One region of the Variovorax sp. P1_H2 genome, then DNA from elsewhere that is predicted to be linked to it. Evidence: predicted binding sites of a transcription regulator. Region 1 holds the regulator's gene; the other holds the start of a gene.
What was found. Region 1 encodes FNR, which switches genes on or off when oxygen is low (the NO sensors DNR and NnrR bind a similar motif). Its sites were predicted from a motif close to TTGATNNNNATCAA; they were not measured.
Positions count from the first base shown of each region.

Region 2: a site for FNR is predicted at 2,797-2,810, ahead of AC1D2E_RS04570 (universal stress protein). Genes of this name have one in related genera too.

Region 1 covers NZ_JBFUCJ010000021.1:24,299-31,072, reverse strand. Annotated here, with positions in the region: gene ccoP (cytochrome-c oxidase, cbb3-type subunit III) at 1-69, shown strand, start outside; gene ccoG (cytochrome c oxidase accessory protein CcoG) at 92-1,534, shown strand; gene AC1D2E_RS10205 (FixH family protein) at 1,558-1,836, shown strand; gene AC1D2E_RS10200 (hypothetical protein) at 1,841-2,086, shown strand; gene fnr (fumarate/nitrate reduction transcriptional regulator Fnr) at 2,067-2,783, opposite strand; gene hemN (oxygen-independent coproporphyrinogen III oxidase) at 2,935-4,323, shown strand; gene AC1D2E_RS10185 (sulfite exporter TauE/SafE family protein) at 4,475-5,188, shown strand; gene AC1D2E_RS10180 (bifunctional acetate--CoA ligase family protein/GNAT family N-acetyltransferase) at 5,211-6,774, opposite strand, start outside.
Region 2 covers NZ_JBFUCJ010000007.1:57,778-64,551, forward strand. Annotated here, with positions in the region: gene AC1D2E_RS04550 (PAS domain S-box protein) at 1-712, opposite strand, end outside; gene AC1D2E_RS04555 (universal stress protein) at 797-1,624, opposite strand; gene AC1D2E_RS04560 (TraR/DksA family transcriptional regulator) at 1,668-2,042, opposite strand; gene AC1D2E_RS04565 (BON domain-containing protein) at 2,047-2,700, opposite strand; gene AC1D2E_RS04570 (universal stress protein) at 2,872-3,711, shown strand; gene AC1D2E_RS04575 (trypsin-like peptidase domain-containing protein) at 3,698-5,176, opposite strand; gene AC1D2E_RS04580 (flavodoxin family protein) at 5,184-5,711, opposite strand; gene AC1D2E_RS04585 (class I SAM-dependent methyltransferase) at 6,161-6,774, shown strand, end outside.

The sequences.
Region 1 (6,774 bases):
GCGCAGATCCATGTGCTGACCGCCTACGTCTGGGGCCTGTCCAACAAGCCGGCCGCCGCGACGCAATGAAGCCGATGGCCTGAGTTCCCCCATGAGCGCTTCCATGACCGAACCGACGCCACAGAAGCCGCGCACCGTGATCCCGATCGCGCCGGCCGAGGAGAGCGTCGGCCTCTACGCGGCCCACAAGAAGATCTATCCGCGCAGCGTCAGCGGCTATTTCGCTCGCTGGCGCTGGGCGCTGGTGTTCGCGACGCAGATCGTGTTCTACGGACTGCCGTGGCTGGCGTGGGGCCAGCGCCAGGCCGTGCTGTTCGACCTCGGCGCCCGGCGCTTCTTCCTGTTCGGGCTGGTGCTCTATCCCCAGGACCTGATCTACCTGACCGGGCTGCTGGTGATCTCGGCCCTGTCGCTGTTCCTGTTCACCGCGGTGGCGGGCCGCCTGTGGTGCGGCTATGCCTGCCCGCAGACCGTCTACACCGAGATCTTCATGTGGGTCGAGGAGAAGATCGAAGGCAGCCGGATCGCGCGGATGCGACTCGACAGCGGCGACTTCTCGACCGAGAAGCTGGTCAAGAAGTGGTTCAAGCATGTGGTCTGGATCTCGATCGGGCTCTGGACCGGCTTCACCTTCGTCGGCTACTTCACGCCGATCCGCGAGCTGGCCATGGAGTTCCTGCAGACCCGCATGGGCTCCTGGGAAATCTTCTGGGTGTTGTTCTACGGCTTCGCGACCTACGGCAACGCCGGCTTCATGCGCGAGCAGGTGTGCAAGTACATGTGCCCCTACGCGCGCTTCCAGAGCGCGATGTTCGACCGCGACACGCTGATCGTCAGCTATGACGCCGCGCGCGGAGAACCGCGCGGCGTGCCGTCCAAGGCGCGGCCAGCGACGGCGCCGGCACTCGGCCACTGCATCGACTGCAAGCTGTGCGTGCAGGTCTGTCCGACGGGGATCGACATCCGCCAGGGCCTGCAGTACGAATGCATCGGCTGCGGCCTCTGCGTGGACGCCTGCAACATCGTCATGGACAAGATGGAGACCCCGCGCGACCTGATCCGCTATGCCACCCAGAACGGCATGGCCGGACGCTGGACGCCGCAGCAGGTGCTGCGCCGCGTGCTGCGGCCGCGGGTGCTGATCTACACCACGATCCTGGCCGCCTTGAGCATCGGCCTGCTTGCCAGCCTGGTGACGCGCACGCCGCTCAAGGTCGACGTGGTGCGCGATCGCGCGTCGCTGGCGCGCATCGTCGAGGGCGGCCAGCTCGAGAATGTCTATCGCCTGCAGATCATGAATGCCACCGAGCAGGTGCAGCGCTACCGGATCGAGGCGAGCGGCCTCGAAGGGCTGCACGTGTCCTCGGAATCCGTGGTCGAGGTCGCGCCGGCGCAGTCGCGCTGGGTGGCGGTCCGGCTGCAGCTGCCCTACGGCGCGGCACCGGCCGGTTCGCACAAGGTGCACTTCGATGTCCGTGCGGAAGGCGGCCTGGGCAGCGTGTCCGAGAAGGCCGTGTTCCTGGTCCCGCGATGAACCCCCTGGTTTCCTAGGAGACGATGATGACCGACGAGAACGACGCGAGCCGCCCCTGTCCGCCCTGGTACCGCTTTCCGCTGGTGTGGATGGTGATCGGCGGGCCGGGCGTGGTGGTGATCGCGAGTTTCGCCACGCTGTGGCTGGCCCTGCGCACGCCCGATCCGGTGGTCGACGAGGACTACTACCGCAAGGGCGTGGAAATCAACCGCACGCTGCCCGACAAGAAGCTGATGCCGGCGGTGGCCGGTCGCAACCACGCAGTGACGCCGGGCGCTGACGTGCCGGGCCCGAGGCGCTGAGGCCATGCGGGCGCAGCGCTGGATGTGGATTCTCTGGCCGGCCTTCCTGCTGGCTTGCGCACTCGAGGTGCTGGTGTTCGCACTGGTCGATCCGGGTGACCTGCACTGGCGCGGCGAGGCGCTCGGGGCCTCGCGGCAGGCCGTCTACACGGTCGGCTTCTTCGCCTTCTGGCTGCTGGCCGTGGCGTCGGGCGCGCTGACCCTGATGCTGACCCGCTCGGCGCGGGAGATCAACAACCTGGCGGATTGACGATGTGCCGGAGTGCTTCGGGGTCGAGGATGCGCACGTTGCGCTGCTCGACCTCGACGATGGCGTCGGCCGCGAACTTCGACAGCGTCCGGCTGACGGTCTCGAGCTTGAGCCCGAGATAGCTGCCGATCTCCTCGCGGGTCATGCGCAGCACCAGCTCGGAGCGCGAGAAGCCGCGCGCATGCAGCCGCTGCACCAGGTTCAGCAGGAAGGCCGCCAGCCGCTCCTCGGCCCGCATGCTGCCGAGCAGCAGCATCACGCCGTGCTCGCGGACGATCTCGCGGCTCATGATCTGGTGCACATGGCGCTGCAGCGCCGTCACTTCGCGCGACAGCTCCTCGATGCGGTCGAAGGGCATCACGCAGACCTCGGAATCCTCCAGCGCCACGGCGTCGCAGGTGTGCTGGTCGTTGACGATGCCGTCCAGCCCGATGATCTCGCCGGCCATCTGGAAACCCGTGACCTGGTCGCGCCCGTCCTCGCTCGTGACCCGGGTCTTGAAGACGCCGGTGCGGATCGCATAGAGCGAGGTGAAGGGCTCGCCGTTGCGGAACAGGGTCTCGCGCCGCTTGACCTTGCGTCGCGTGGCGACGATATCGTCGATGCGCTGCAGCTCACCGGGCGCCAGGCCCACCGGCATGCACAGTTCGCGCAGGTTGCAGTTGGAACAGGCGACCTTGATATTTTCTGGTTTCATTGATGCAGTCGAGGTCATGGGCGGATTGTCCGATGGGGGCTGGGCCGGATGCTTGACCCAGGTCAAGGTTTGCGGGTCGCGACAGCGGCATAGTGACACACCAAAGCCCTTGCCGCCGTCCGCGATGCTCATTGCCTCCGCTCCCGTTCTTATGCCGTCCGTCCCGGTGCCCACGCCGGCCGTGCTGCAGCAATTCGACGTCCCAGGGCCGCGCTACACCTCCTATCCGACCGCGGACCGCTTCGTCGACGCCTTCACGGCCGAGGACTATGCGCAGACGCTCGAGCAGCGCGGCGGGGCCGGCGCCAGCGCCCGGGCGCTGTCGCTGTATGTGCACATCCCGTTCTGCGAATCGCTCTGCTACTACTGCGCTTGCAACAAGATCGTGACCAAGCACAAGAGCAAGGGCCGCGAGTACCTGGACTACCTGGCCCGAGAGATCTCGCTGCAGGTCGAGAAGCTCGGCCGCGGTGCCGTCGTGCGCCAGCTCCACCTCGGCGGCGGCACGCCCACCTTCCTCGACGATGCCTGCCTGCGCCAGCTCATGGCCATGCTCCGCGATGCCTTCACGCTGTCGCCCGACGGCGAGCATTCGATCGAGATCGACCCGCGCACCGTCGACCGCGAGCGCCTCGTGACGCTGGCCGCGCTGGGCTTCAACCGGCTCAGCTTCGGCGTCCAGGACTTCGACCCCGACGTGCAGAAGGCGGTGCACCGGATCCAGCCCGCCGAACAGGTCTTCGACCTGATGGCCACCGCCCGCGGGCTGGAATTCGATTCGGTCAACGTCGACCTGATCTACGGGTTGCCGCGTCAGAGCGCCGCGTCCTTCGACCGCACGCTGGCCCAGGTCTGCGCGCTGCGGCCCGATCGCATTGCGCTCTACGCCTACGCCCACCTGCCCGAGCGCTTCAAGGCGCAGCGCCGCATCGCCACCGAAACCCTGCCCGACGCGGCGACCAAGGTCGAGATGCTGTCGCGCTCGATCGCCGCGCTCACCGCGGCCGGCTATGTCTACATCGGCATGGACCATTTCGCGCTGCCCGGCGACGCCTTGGCCGTGGCCAAGCGGCAGGGTCGGCTGCACCGCAACTTCCAGGGCTACAGCACGCAGCCGGATTGCGACCTGGTGGCCCTCGGCGTGTCGGCGATCGGCCGCATCGGCGCCACCTACAGCCAGAACGCCAAGACGCTCGAGGAGTACTACGACCTGCTCGACCAGGGGCGGCTGCCGGTGGTGCGCGGCCTGGCACTGACGCGCGACGACGTGCTGCGGCGGTCCGTGATCATGGCGATCATGTGCCAGGGGCGGGTCGACTTCGAAACCATCGGTGCGGCGCACCTGGTCGATTTTGCGCAGTGCTTCGCCGCCGAACTCGAAGCGCTCGAGCCGCTCGAGGCGCAGGGGCTGGTGCTGCTGAGCGACCGCCACATCGAGGTCACGCCGCTCGGCTGGTTCTTCGTGCGCGCGATCGCCATGGTGTTCGACCGCTACCTGCAGGCCGACCGCAACCGGACGCGCTTCTCGCGCATCGTCTGAAGTGAAGCCCACCCCCGATAGCGCCTGCGGCGCCCCCCTCGAGGGGGCGATACCAGCGGCCCGGCAAAGCCGGTTCCGCGGTATCCCTGGCATTGGGCTGCGTCGGTTTCATGCGCTGTGGGTGGCGCGCAGCGACATGGACAACTGAGCCATGCAGGCGGCGCTGCTGGCCTCCGCGCTGGTGATGGGGCTGGTGGGCGGCCCGCACTGCGTCGCGATGTGCGGCGCCGCCTGCGCGGGCGTGGTCCGCCTGGTGCGTGCACCGGTCGGCGGCGGCGCTGCCGTGCTGGAGCCCTCGGCCCGTTCGCTGCCAGCGGGGATGCTGTTTCACGCCGGGCGCGTGGCGGGCTATGCGGCTGCCGGGGCGGTGGCTGCCGCCATGGTGCAGGGCCTGGCCCTGGCGGGCGGGCAGCTGAGCGCGCTGCGCCCGGCCTGGATGCTGCTGCATGTCTTCGTGTTCGCCTGGGGCCTTCTGCTCGCCGCCTCGGGCCGGCAACCGGCGTGGGCGCATCGCTTCGGACGATGGGCCGCGGCACGGCTGCGGCCCATGACCCGCAGCCCCTTCGGCGTGCTGGCGGCCGGTGCATTGTGGGTCGCGATGCCCTGCGGCCTCCTGTACTCGGCGCTGATGCTGGCGGCCCTGAGCAACGGCGTGCTCGAGGGCGCGGCCGTCATGGCGTTGTTCGCGGCTGGCAGTGCCGTGTCGCTGCTGCTGGCGCCGTGGCTGTTCGAGCGTCTGCGTTCGGGGGCCGGCCGGATGTCGCAGCAGTGGGGCACGCGTCTGGCGGGCGTGTTGCTCGCCGCGGTGGCCCTGCAGGCGCTCCGGATGGATCTCGCGCAGCAGATCGAGATCTGGTGCCGCTGAGCTTCGCCTTCTTCGCGGCGCCTCAGGCGCCGGACGCGGGCGGGTCCAGATTCATGACCACGTGGAACACGTCGGACGATTCTTCCTCGCTGCGCGCGCGCACGAAGCCCAGGGCACGCGACAGCTTCAGCATCCGGGCGTTCTCGCGCAGGATCAGCCCGACCAGGCGCCGGGTGCCGCGGCTGCGCGCATGGGCGATCAGCTGCTCGAACAGCAGCCTGCCGAGCCCGCCGCCCTTGAGGTCCGAGCGCACGACCAGCGCGAATTCGGCCTCCACGTTGTCGGGGTCGCAGATGGTGCGGGCCACGCCCAGCGTCTCCGGCAGGCCGTCGTCGCCGATGGCTTCGGCGATGAAGGCCATCTCGCGGTCGTAGTCGATCTGGGTCAGGCGGGCGAGTTCGCTGCGCGGCAACTCGCTGCGGGCCTGGAACAGCCGCATGCGGATGTCCTCCGGATCGAGCTTCGCCAGGAAGCGCAGGTGCTGCGCCTCGTCCTCGGGCCGGATCGGGCGGAGGACGAGGGTGCGGCCGTTCCATTCGATCGTCCGGACCCATTGCGTCGGATAGGGCCGGATCGCAAAGCGGGCGGCACCGGCGACCGGCCCGGGCGCCACCCGCAGCCGCGCATCGAGCGCCAGCGCGCCGTGCTCGTCGACCCACAGCGGATTGATGTCGAGCTCGGCCAGCTGCGGCAGGTCCGCCAGCATCTGCGACACCGCGATCAGGACATCGTGCAGCGCGTCGAGGTCGGCCGGCGGGTGGTCGCGGTAGCCGGCCAGCAGCCGCGACATCCGGGTGCGGGAGAGCAGCTCGCGCGCCAGGCTGCGGTTGAGCGGCGGCAGGGCGACGGCGACGTCGGCCGTCACCTCCACCGCGATGCCGCCGCCGCCGCAGAGCACCACGGGGCCGAAGACCTCGTCGATGCTGGCGCCGACGATGACCTCCTGTGCATGCGGCCGGTGCACCATGGGCTGCACCGTGAAGCCGTCGATGCGGGCACCGGGCTGCGCGCTTTCGACCGCCTGCCGCATCTCGATCGCGGCGCGTTCGAGCGCCGCCGCATCGCGCAGGTCCAGCCGGACGCCGCCGACGTCCGTCTTGTGCGCGACGTCGCGCGAGACGATCTTGAGCACCACCGGATAGCCGAGCTCGCGGGCCGCCTCCAGCAGGCCCTCGCCCGAGGCCGGCACGACCAGGGTGCGCACCACCGGCACGCCGTAGGCCTGCAGCACCGCCTTGGCCTCATGCTCGCCGAGCCATTCGCGGCCGTCGGCGGCCGCGGCTTCCAGCAGCCGCCTGGCCGCCGGCACGTCGGGCGCCGGGTTCTCGCTCGCGCTGGGCGCTTCCATCAGGAGGGCCTGGTTGCGGCGGTAGGTCTGCAGCATCCCGAAGGCCCGGACGGCGTCCTCGGGCGTCGGGTAGTCGGGAACGCCGGCGGCATCGAACAGCCGGCGCGCCGGGTCCATCTCGGCATCGCCGAGCCAGCAGCCCATCAGGCGCGGGTTGCCGCTGCGCAGCAGCGGCGCGCAGGCGCGCGCGACGTCCTCGCCATGCAGCGCCGCGGTCGGGGCGTGGACGAGCAGCAGC
Region 2 (6,774 bases), on a different contig from region 1:
CATAGTCCTCCACCCGCAGCGGCCGCTCCTGGGACAGCACCAGGCCTGGCGTGGCGTCCGGGCGATAGGGCAGGACCGTGCCGATCTCCTCGCCCGGCACCGCGCCGACGCCGCTCGCCACGCGCAGCCCCTGGCGGTCCTTGTCGAGCAGGAAGACCATCGCGACATCCACCTCCAGGGCCTCCGCCGCGATGACCGGGACGTGGCCCAGCAGGGTGTGCGGATCGCGGGCATCGACCACCAGGCGGCCGAACTCCGCCAGATGGGCGTTGTAGCGCCCCCGCTGCAGGGCTTGCTGCACCCGCGGGTAGGCGCCGATGTCGCGGATCGCGGCGATGACGAGCGGCAGCCCCAGCGCCTGCAGGGGGCTGAGGGCGATCTCGACCATCACCTCGCTGCCGTCCTTGCGGCGCGCCACCAGTTCCGTGTGCGTTCCCATCGGGCGGGCCCGGGGGGCGCGCCCGTAGCTTTCGCGAAACTGCGCATGACGGGGCCGGATCGCATCGGGGACCAGCGCATCGACGGGACTGCCGATCAGCTCTTCGACCGTGTAGCCCAGCAGCCGGGCCGCCGGCGGATTGCCCATCACGATCGTGCCGCTGGCGTCGACCACCAGCAGCGAGTCGGGATAGGCCAGGAACAGCGAGCGGAACACGTCGCGCTCGTCGATGCCGGCCGGCAGCGCGGCCACGGGAGGGGAGGAGGTGGGCATGGGTGGCGGGTCGGACGTCATCGGGCGCAAGTGTCCGCGCATCCGGCCCGGATGAGAAGAGCGGCGACCCCCGATCGCGGCCGGTCAATGCGCCATCAGAACGGGCACCGTCATCGACTGCAGGAGGGTCCGGGTGGCGCCGCCGAGCACCAGTTCGCGGGCCCGGCTGTGTCCGTAGCAGCCCATCACGATCATCTCGGCGCCGCAATCGGCCGCCATGGAGAGCAGGTCCTCGCCGGCATGGCGTTCGGACAGCCGGGCCTGCTCGTGCACCTGCGCGATACCGTGCCGCCGGAGGTATTCCCGGACCTGCACCGGCGCCGCCTGGGTTTCGTCGTCGTCGCGGTCGACCAGGTGCACCTGCTTGGCGCCGCGCAGGAAATGCAGCGCCGCCGTGACCGCATGGGCGGCCTCGCGAGTCGACTTCCAGGCGACCAGGACGGTCTTGGGCGCGATGGTCGCCGCGCCGGCATAGGGGATCACGATGGCCGGGCGTCCGCCGTCGATCAGCACCGACTCGACGAAATCCGCCGGGACGTCGAAGCCCTGCGCATCGCCGGGGTCGCGCTGGCCGAGGAACAGCAGATCGGCGCTCAGCGCCCGGCGCGCGAAGGTCGCGGTCACCGGCTCGCCGGCGAGCTCCAGCCACTCGCAGGCCTGTTTGCTGCTGCCGCGTGCCCGCTCGAAGGCGCCCATGGCCTTGATCCGGTGGTCGAGATCGATCTTGCCCGCCAGCGGCAGGGCAGCGCCGCCCGGCATGGGCAGCACCGGCGGGTAGAGTGGTGCGACGGCGAACAACGCGCTCACCCGCGCATCGCAGTCGGCCGCCAGCTGCAGCGCGAGCCGCAGCCGTGTTTCTGCGCGTGCCGTGCCGTCCAGGTGGACGAGGAGGGATTTGAGAGGCGACATCATGGGACGGCTCCTGCGAGTGGCGGCATGGTCGGTGCGGGACTCTTCAGCGCTGCCGTCGACTCTCGACGATGTCCTGGCAGGCGGCGCAGCGAATGGCCATGGCCTGGGCCAGCAGCCGTTCGCGCGGGATCTCCTCGCCGCAGTCGATGCAGATCCCGTACCGGCCTTCGGCCATCCGCTGCTGCGCCTGTTCGATCTCCCTCAGCCGGGTGCGGTCGACCTCGATCTGGGCGAAGCGCACGTCGTCGAGCTGTTCGATCTCGGCATCGTCGGCATGGCTATGGACGTCGTGCTCGCCGGCGCGCGCGTCGCCAGCCGGGTGCGGTGCGGCGTCGTGCAGTTCGTCGAGAACCTGGCGCTTCAGGACGCCGAGTTGAAGGGCCAGGGCTTCGCGGTCGGCCGCAGTGAGATGTTTCATGGGGTCATTCCTCGACCAGCAGGTTGTTGACGACGCTCCCGACGCCGGGCGCCGACCAGGCGGCACCCTGCGCGGCGCGGCGCTCGGCCCAGGAGCGGACATGTCCGCGCAGCGTGACCTGGGCGCCTTCGACCAGCACCTCGATATGCAGCMCATCCCGGTCGGCCTGCCGCTGCAGGGCCTCCCGGATTTTGCGCTCGACGTCGGCCGGGCTGAAGCGGGCTTTCACCTCGACCAGGTCGGTGACGCCCTTGACGCCCAGCAGGTTGCGCACCGCGACCTCGGCCGCCCGGCGCTGGTATTCCCATTCGACATGCCCGTTGAGCGTGATCCAGCCGTTCTCGACCATCGGATGGATGGCGTCGTCGGGCACCAGCACATTCCACTCGAGCGCGTTCTCGGCCGCCCTGGCGATGTCGGCGTCGGTGCGTTCGCTGCCGGCGGGCAGCTTGACCGCCATCTCGACGGCCAGGGCCTTGACGCCCTTGACGCGCTGCGCGGCGCGCTCGATGGCGTGTTTCTCGGCGTGGCTCGAGGGGTGTCCGGTCAGCGTCACCACGCCATCCCGGACGATGACCCCGACGTCGGTGGCGGTGATCGCGGGGTCGAAATTCAGCTCGGCGACAATGTCGCTTCGCAGCATGGCATCGGATTTCATGGCATTCCTTTCGGTGATGGATCGCAGCGGCCCCGCCTGTTGCAGCAGGATCTCCTGGCTCGGTCATGGAGTCTGGCCCAGCGTCCGGGCGCGGCCTTGATCGGCGTCAAGGGAGGCGCATGGCCGTCGCGTGAACATCGGCCCGTCTCCATCGAAGACGAAAGACCCACCATGAACCTCGGGACCATCCTGGCGCACCTGGACCATTCGGCCGAGTGCGCGTCGCGCGTCGGACTCGCCGCTTCGCTCGCGAGGGTCCATGGCAGCCACCTGGTCGGGCTCATCCCCACCGGCCTGTACGACGGCCGCATTCCTGCCGATGCGATGTCGAAGGGCGACGCCAGCTTGGCCGCCGCGTCCGCCGACTACCTGCGCGTTCGCGCGGAGGCCGTCGCCCACGTGTTCAGGGACCAGTTGCGCGGACCCGGGCCGCTCTCCAGCGAGGTTCGCGTGGTGGACGAACCCTCGGTCGACGCCGTCATCCGGCATGGCCGTGCCAGCGACCTGGTCATCGTGGGGCAGGACGACGATGAGACCGACGACATGACCGCCCGCAAGCTGGCCGAGCAGGTCATGCTGCACGTCGGCCGGCCCGTCCTGGTGGTGCCTCGCGCCGGATCGGTACGGCAGCCTGGCAACAAGGTGCTGGTCGGTTGGGACGGCTCGCGGGAAGCGGCGATGGCCTTGCGCGACGCGCTGCCGCTGATCGCCCCGGCGTCATCCGTGTCGCTGATTTCGCTGCAGCGGGCCGGCGAGACCCTGGACGAAGGCCGGCTGCTGATTCCGCAGACGCTCGAATGGCTGCAACGCCACGGCATCCATGCGAAGGCCGAACGGCAGGTCGTCAGCACGGACTTCGCGCAGGCCTTGCTGGACAGTGCCGCCCGGATGGACAGCGACCTGCTGGTGATGGGCGGCTACGGGCACACCCGCATGCTGGAATTGGTTCTGGGCGGCGTCACGCGCGAGATCCTCGCGGGCATGAAAGTTCCCGTCCTCATGGCGCATTGACGACCGGCACATAGGCCAGGCGCCGATCGCGCATCACCAGCAGCGCCACCATCCGCCCCGGCGGGATCCCGGCGAGCTTGCGCCTGAAGTCCTCGACGCGGTCGAGCCGGCTGTCGTTCACGGCGACGACGATGTCGCCCGTGCGAACGCCCTCGGTGCGCGCCGGTCCGGCGGCGTCGCGGACCACCAGGCCACCGTCGCTGCCGAACTGGAGCTTCTGCGTTGGCGAGAGCTCGCCGAGCTTCAAGCCGAGGCCGTCGCCCCATTCGGAGCTCGGATTGGCCCGCGGGACGGCCCGTGGCCCGGCGTCTTCCGACAGCGTCACCCAGAGCGTCCGCTGGGTTCCGTGCCGCCACAGCTCCACCGGGCTTCGGCGCCCGGCCGGGCTGTTGGAGACCTGCCGCAGCAGTTCCGTGAAGTGCGAGATCGGAACGCCGTTGAACGCGGTGACGATGTCGCCCCGAAGCAGTCCCGCTGCATGCGCAGGGCCCTCGGGGTCCACCCGCACCACGAGGGCGCCGGTGGACTCCTTGAGGGCGAAGGACTGGGCCAGCGGGGGCGTCATTTCCTGGAATTCGGCGCCGAGGTGGGCGCGGCGTACCCGCCCCGATGCCTTCAGCTGGGCCGCCACCTTCATCGCCAGGTTGATCGGCACGGCAAAGGACAGGCCCATGTAGCCGCCGGTGCCGCTGTAGATCATCGAGTTGATCGCGACCACCTCGCCGCGGCTGTTGAACAGGGGACTGCCCGAACTGCCGGGATTGATCGCCACGTCGGTCTGGATGAAGGGGACTTCCCCGGCGCCTCCGATATAGCGGTCGACCGCGCTCACCACGCCCGCGGTGACGCTGCCATGGAATCCGAACGGGGCCCCGATCGCCGCGACCCAGTCGCCCGGCGCCAACTGCGAGGAGTCGCCGATGGGCGCGATGGCGAGACCGGTGGCATCGATCTTCAGCAAGCCGACGTCGGTGCGCCGGTCGATGCCGACCACCCGCCCGGGGAAGCGGCGGCCGTCGCCCAGGCGGACCTGCGCTTCGTCGATGCCGGCGAGCACGTGGGCGCTGGTGAGGATCAGGCCATTGCTGCCGAGGACCACGCCGGACGCCAGGTCGCGGATCTGGCTGATCCGGACGTCGGCCGGCAGCGGCCAGGCCAGCCTGTCCGCAAAATCGTTCTCGGGCGCGAACTCCAGCTCCAGGCCCTCGGCCCGTTCGTCGCGGCCGATCCGCAAGGTACTGATGTCGACCACGCTGGCACTGCGGCTGGCGACCAGCGAGGAGAAGGCGGGCGCGCCCGGCGGCGCCGGCATGGCCGGCGCGGCGCGCTCGGCGACAGGGGCCGGGGCGGCAGGCTGCTCGGGCACGGACGCGCAGGCGCCGACCAGCCCGACCACCCCGAGAGCGGCCAGCGCTCGAATGGTGACGAAGGCGGCGCGCAGCTGCCGCCCTTGCGGCCGCGGCATCCTCACGTCAAACCGCCTGCGGCGACAGCGTGACCGGGCGAACCACGGCTTTCGAGTCCTCCGCGCTGGCGACCGCCGTCCCGAAGGCCTGCAGCCGCGCCGCGCAGCTGCCGTCGTCGACTTCGCGCATCGTGATTGCGGTCGCCAGGATCGGAGGGCGCCCGATCAGGCGGGTGACCTCGGCAGCGGCTTCGGGCGCCCCGCTGCCGCCCATGACGGACACCATGGCGACATCGGGCAGGTGGTCGCGCCGCCGTGCCACGAAGCTGCGCATCGGGCCCGCCAGTCGCAGCGCCCAGATGGGCGATATCAGGACCACCGCGTCGAAATCCCTCGGCATCGGTCCGTCATAGCGGATGGCCGGCTGCAGCCGGAACAGGGACTCGAGGACGCAGCGCAAGGTGCCGGTCACGCCGCTGCGCGGCCGGACCTCCACGATCTCGGCCATCGGCCAGCCCTGCTGGCTGCTCAGCAGTTGCGCCGCGCGCTTGCAGGTGCCTGTGTAGGAGTAGAAGACCACCAGAACCTTGCTCATTGCCATCTCCGCATCGTGGGCCAAGCTTCAATTTAGAGGCATCCTGCCGACGCTGTCTTGCGCTGAATCAATGCAGCTCCCCCGGAGCCCCGGCGCGCCCATTCCTCCATCGCAGTGGCTCCGCCGCGCCTGGCGCGACCCACGACGCATGAAACCGGCGCGGTCCGATACCAGGGATACCGCGGAACCGGCTTTGCCGGGCCGCCGGTATCGCCCCCTTGAGGGGCTGAGGTCCGCGGCTCCAAGCCTGCCTGCGCAGGCTTGGACGGAACCGAAGAGCCGCTGCCTCTGGCAGCGACTCGGAGGCGCCGCAGGCGCTTCGGGGGGGCTTCATTTCCTAGTTCGCGATGCTTGATCCATGTCAACCATGGCCCGGGTTCATTGACTACGATGGGGCGCAATTCGCTCAGGGACCGTTGTGCCGCCCGAACACGGCGAAGGAGCCATCGATGGTGCTTTCACTTCCGCTGCGCGGCATGCTCGAAGGCATCAGCACACGCTCCGGCGCTTCCTTCGCGGTACAGCTGCCGGACGGCACGCGGGTGGCCGTGGGTGCGGACGCCCCCGCGTTCACGCTGTGCATCCACACCGATGCGGCCCTGTTCGGCATCGCCACACGCGGCCATATCGGCCTGATGGAGGCGTACTTCGACCAGGAGGTCGACGTCGACGGCGACTTCGCCGCGGCGCTGGCCACCGGCATGGCCTCCGGCTTCGACCAGCAGCCCGGCGCGCTCAACAACATCGAGAACGGATTGCACGAGCTGAGGCACTCGAACCGGGATCCGGCCACGGCCAAGGCGAATGCCCGCTTCCACTACGGCCTGGGCACCGACTTCTATCGCCAATGGCTCGACGAGCCGCTGATGATGTACACCTGCGGCTACTGGGACGCCGACACGCACAGCCTGGAGCAGGCGCAGCGCAACAAGATCGACCACGTCTGCCGCAAGATCAGGCTGGCGCCGGGCGAACGCTTCGTCGACATCGGCTGCGGCTTCGGCGGCTTCATGTTCCGCGCTGCGGAAACCCGCGGCGCGTCGGGCACCGGCGTGAACATCAC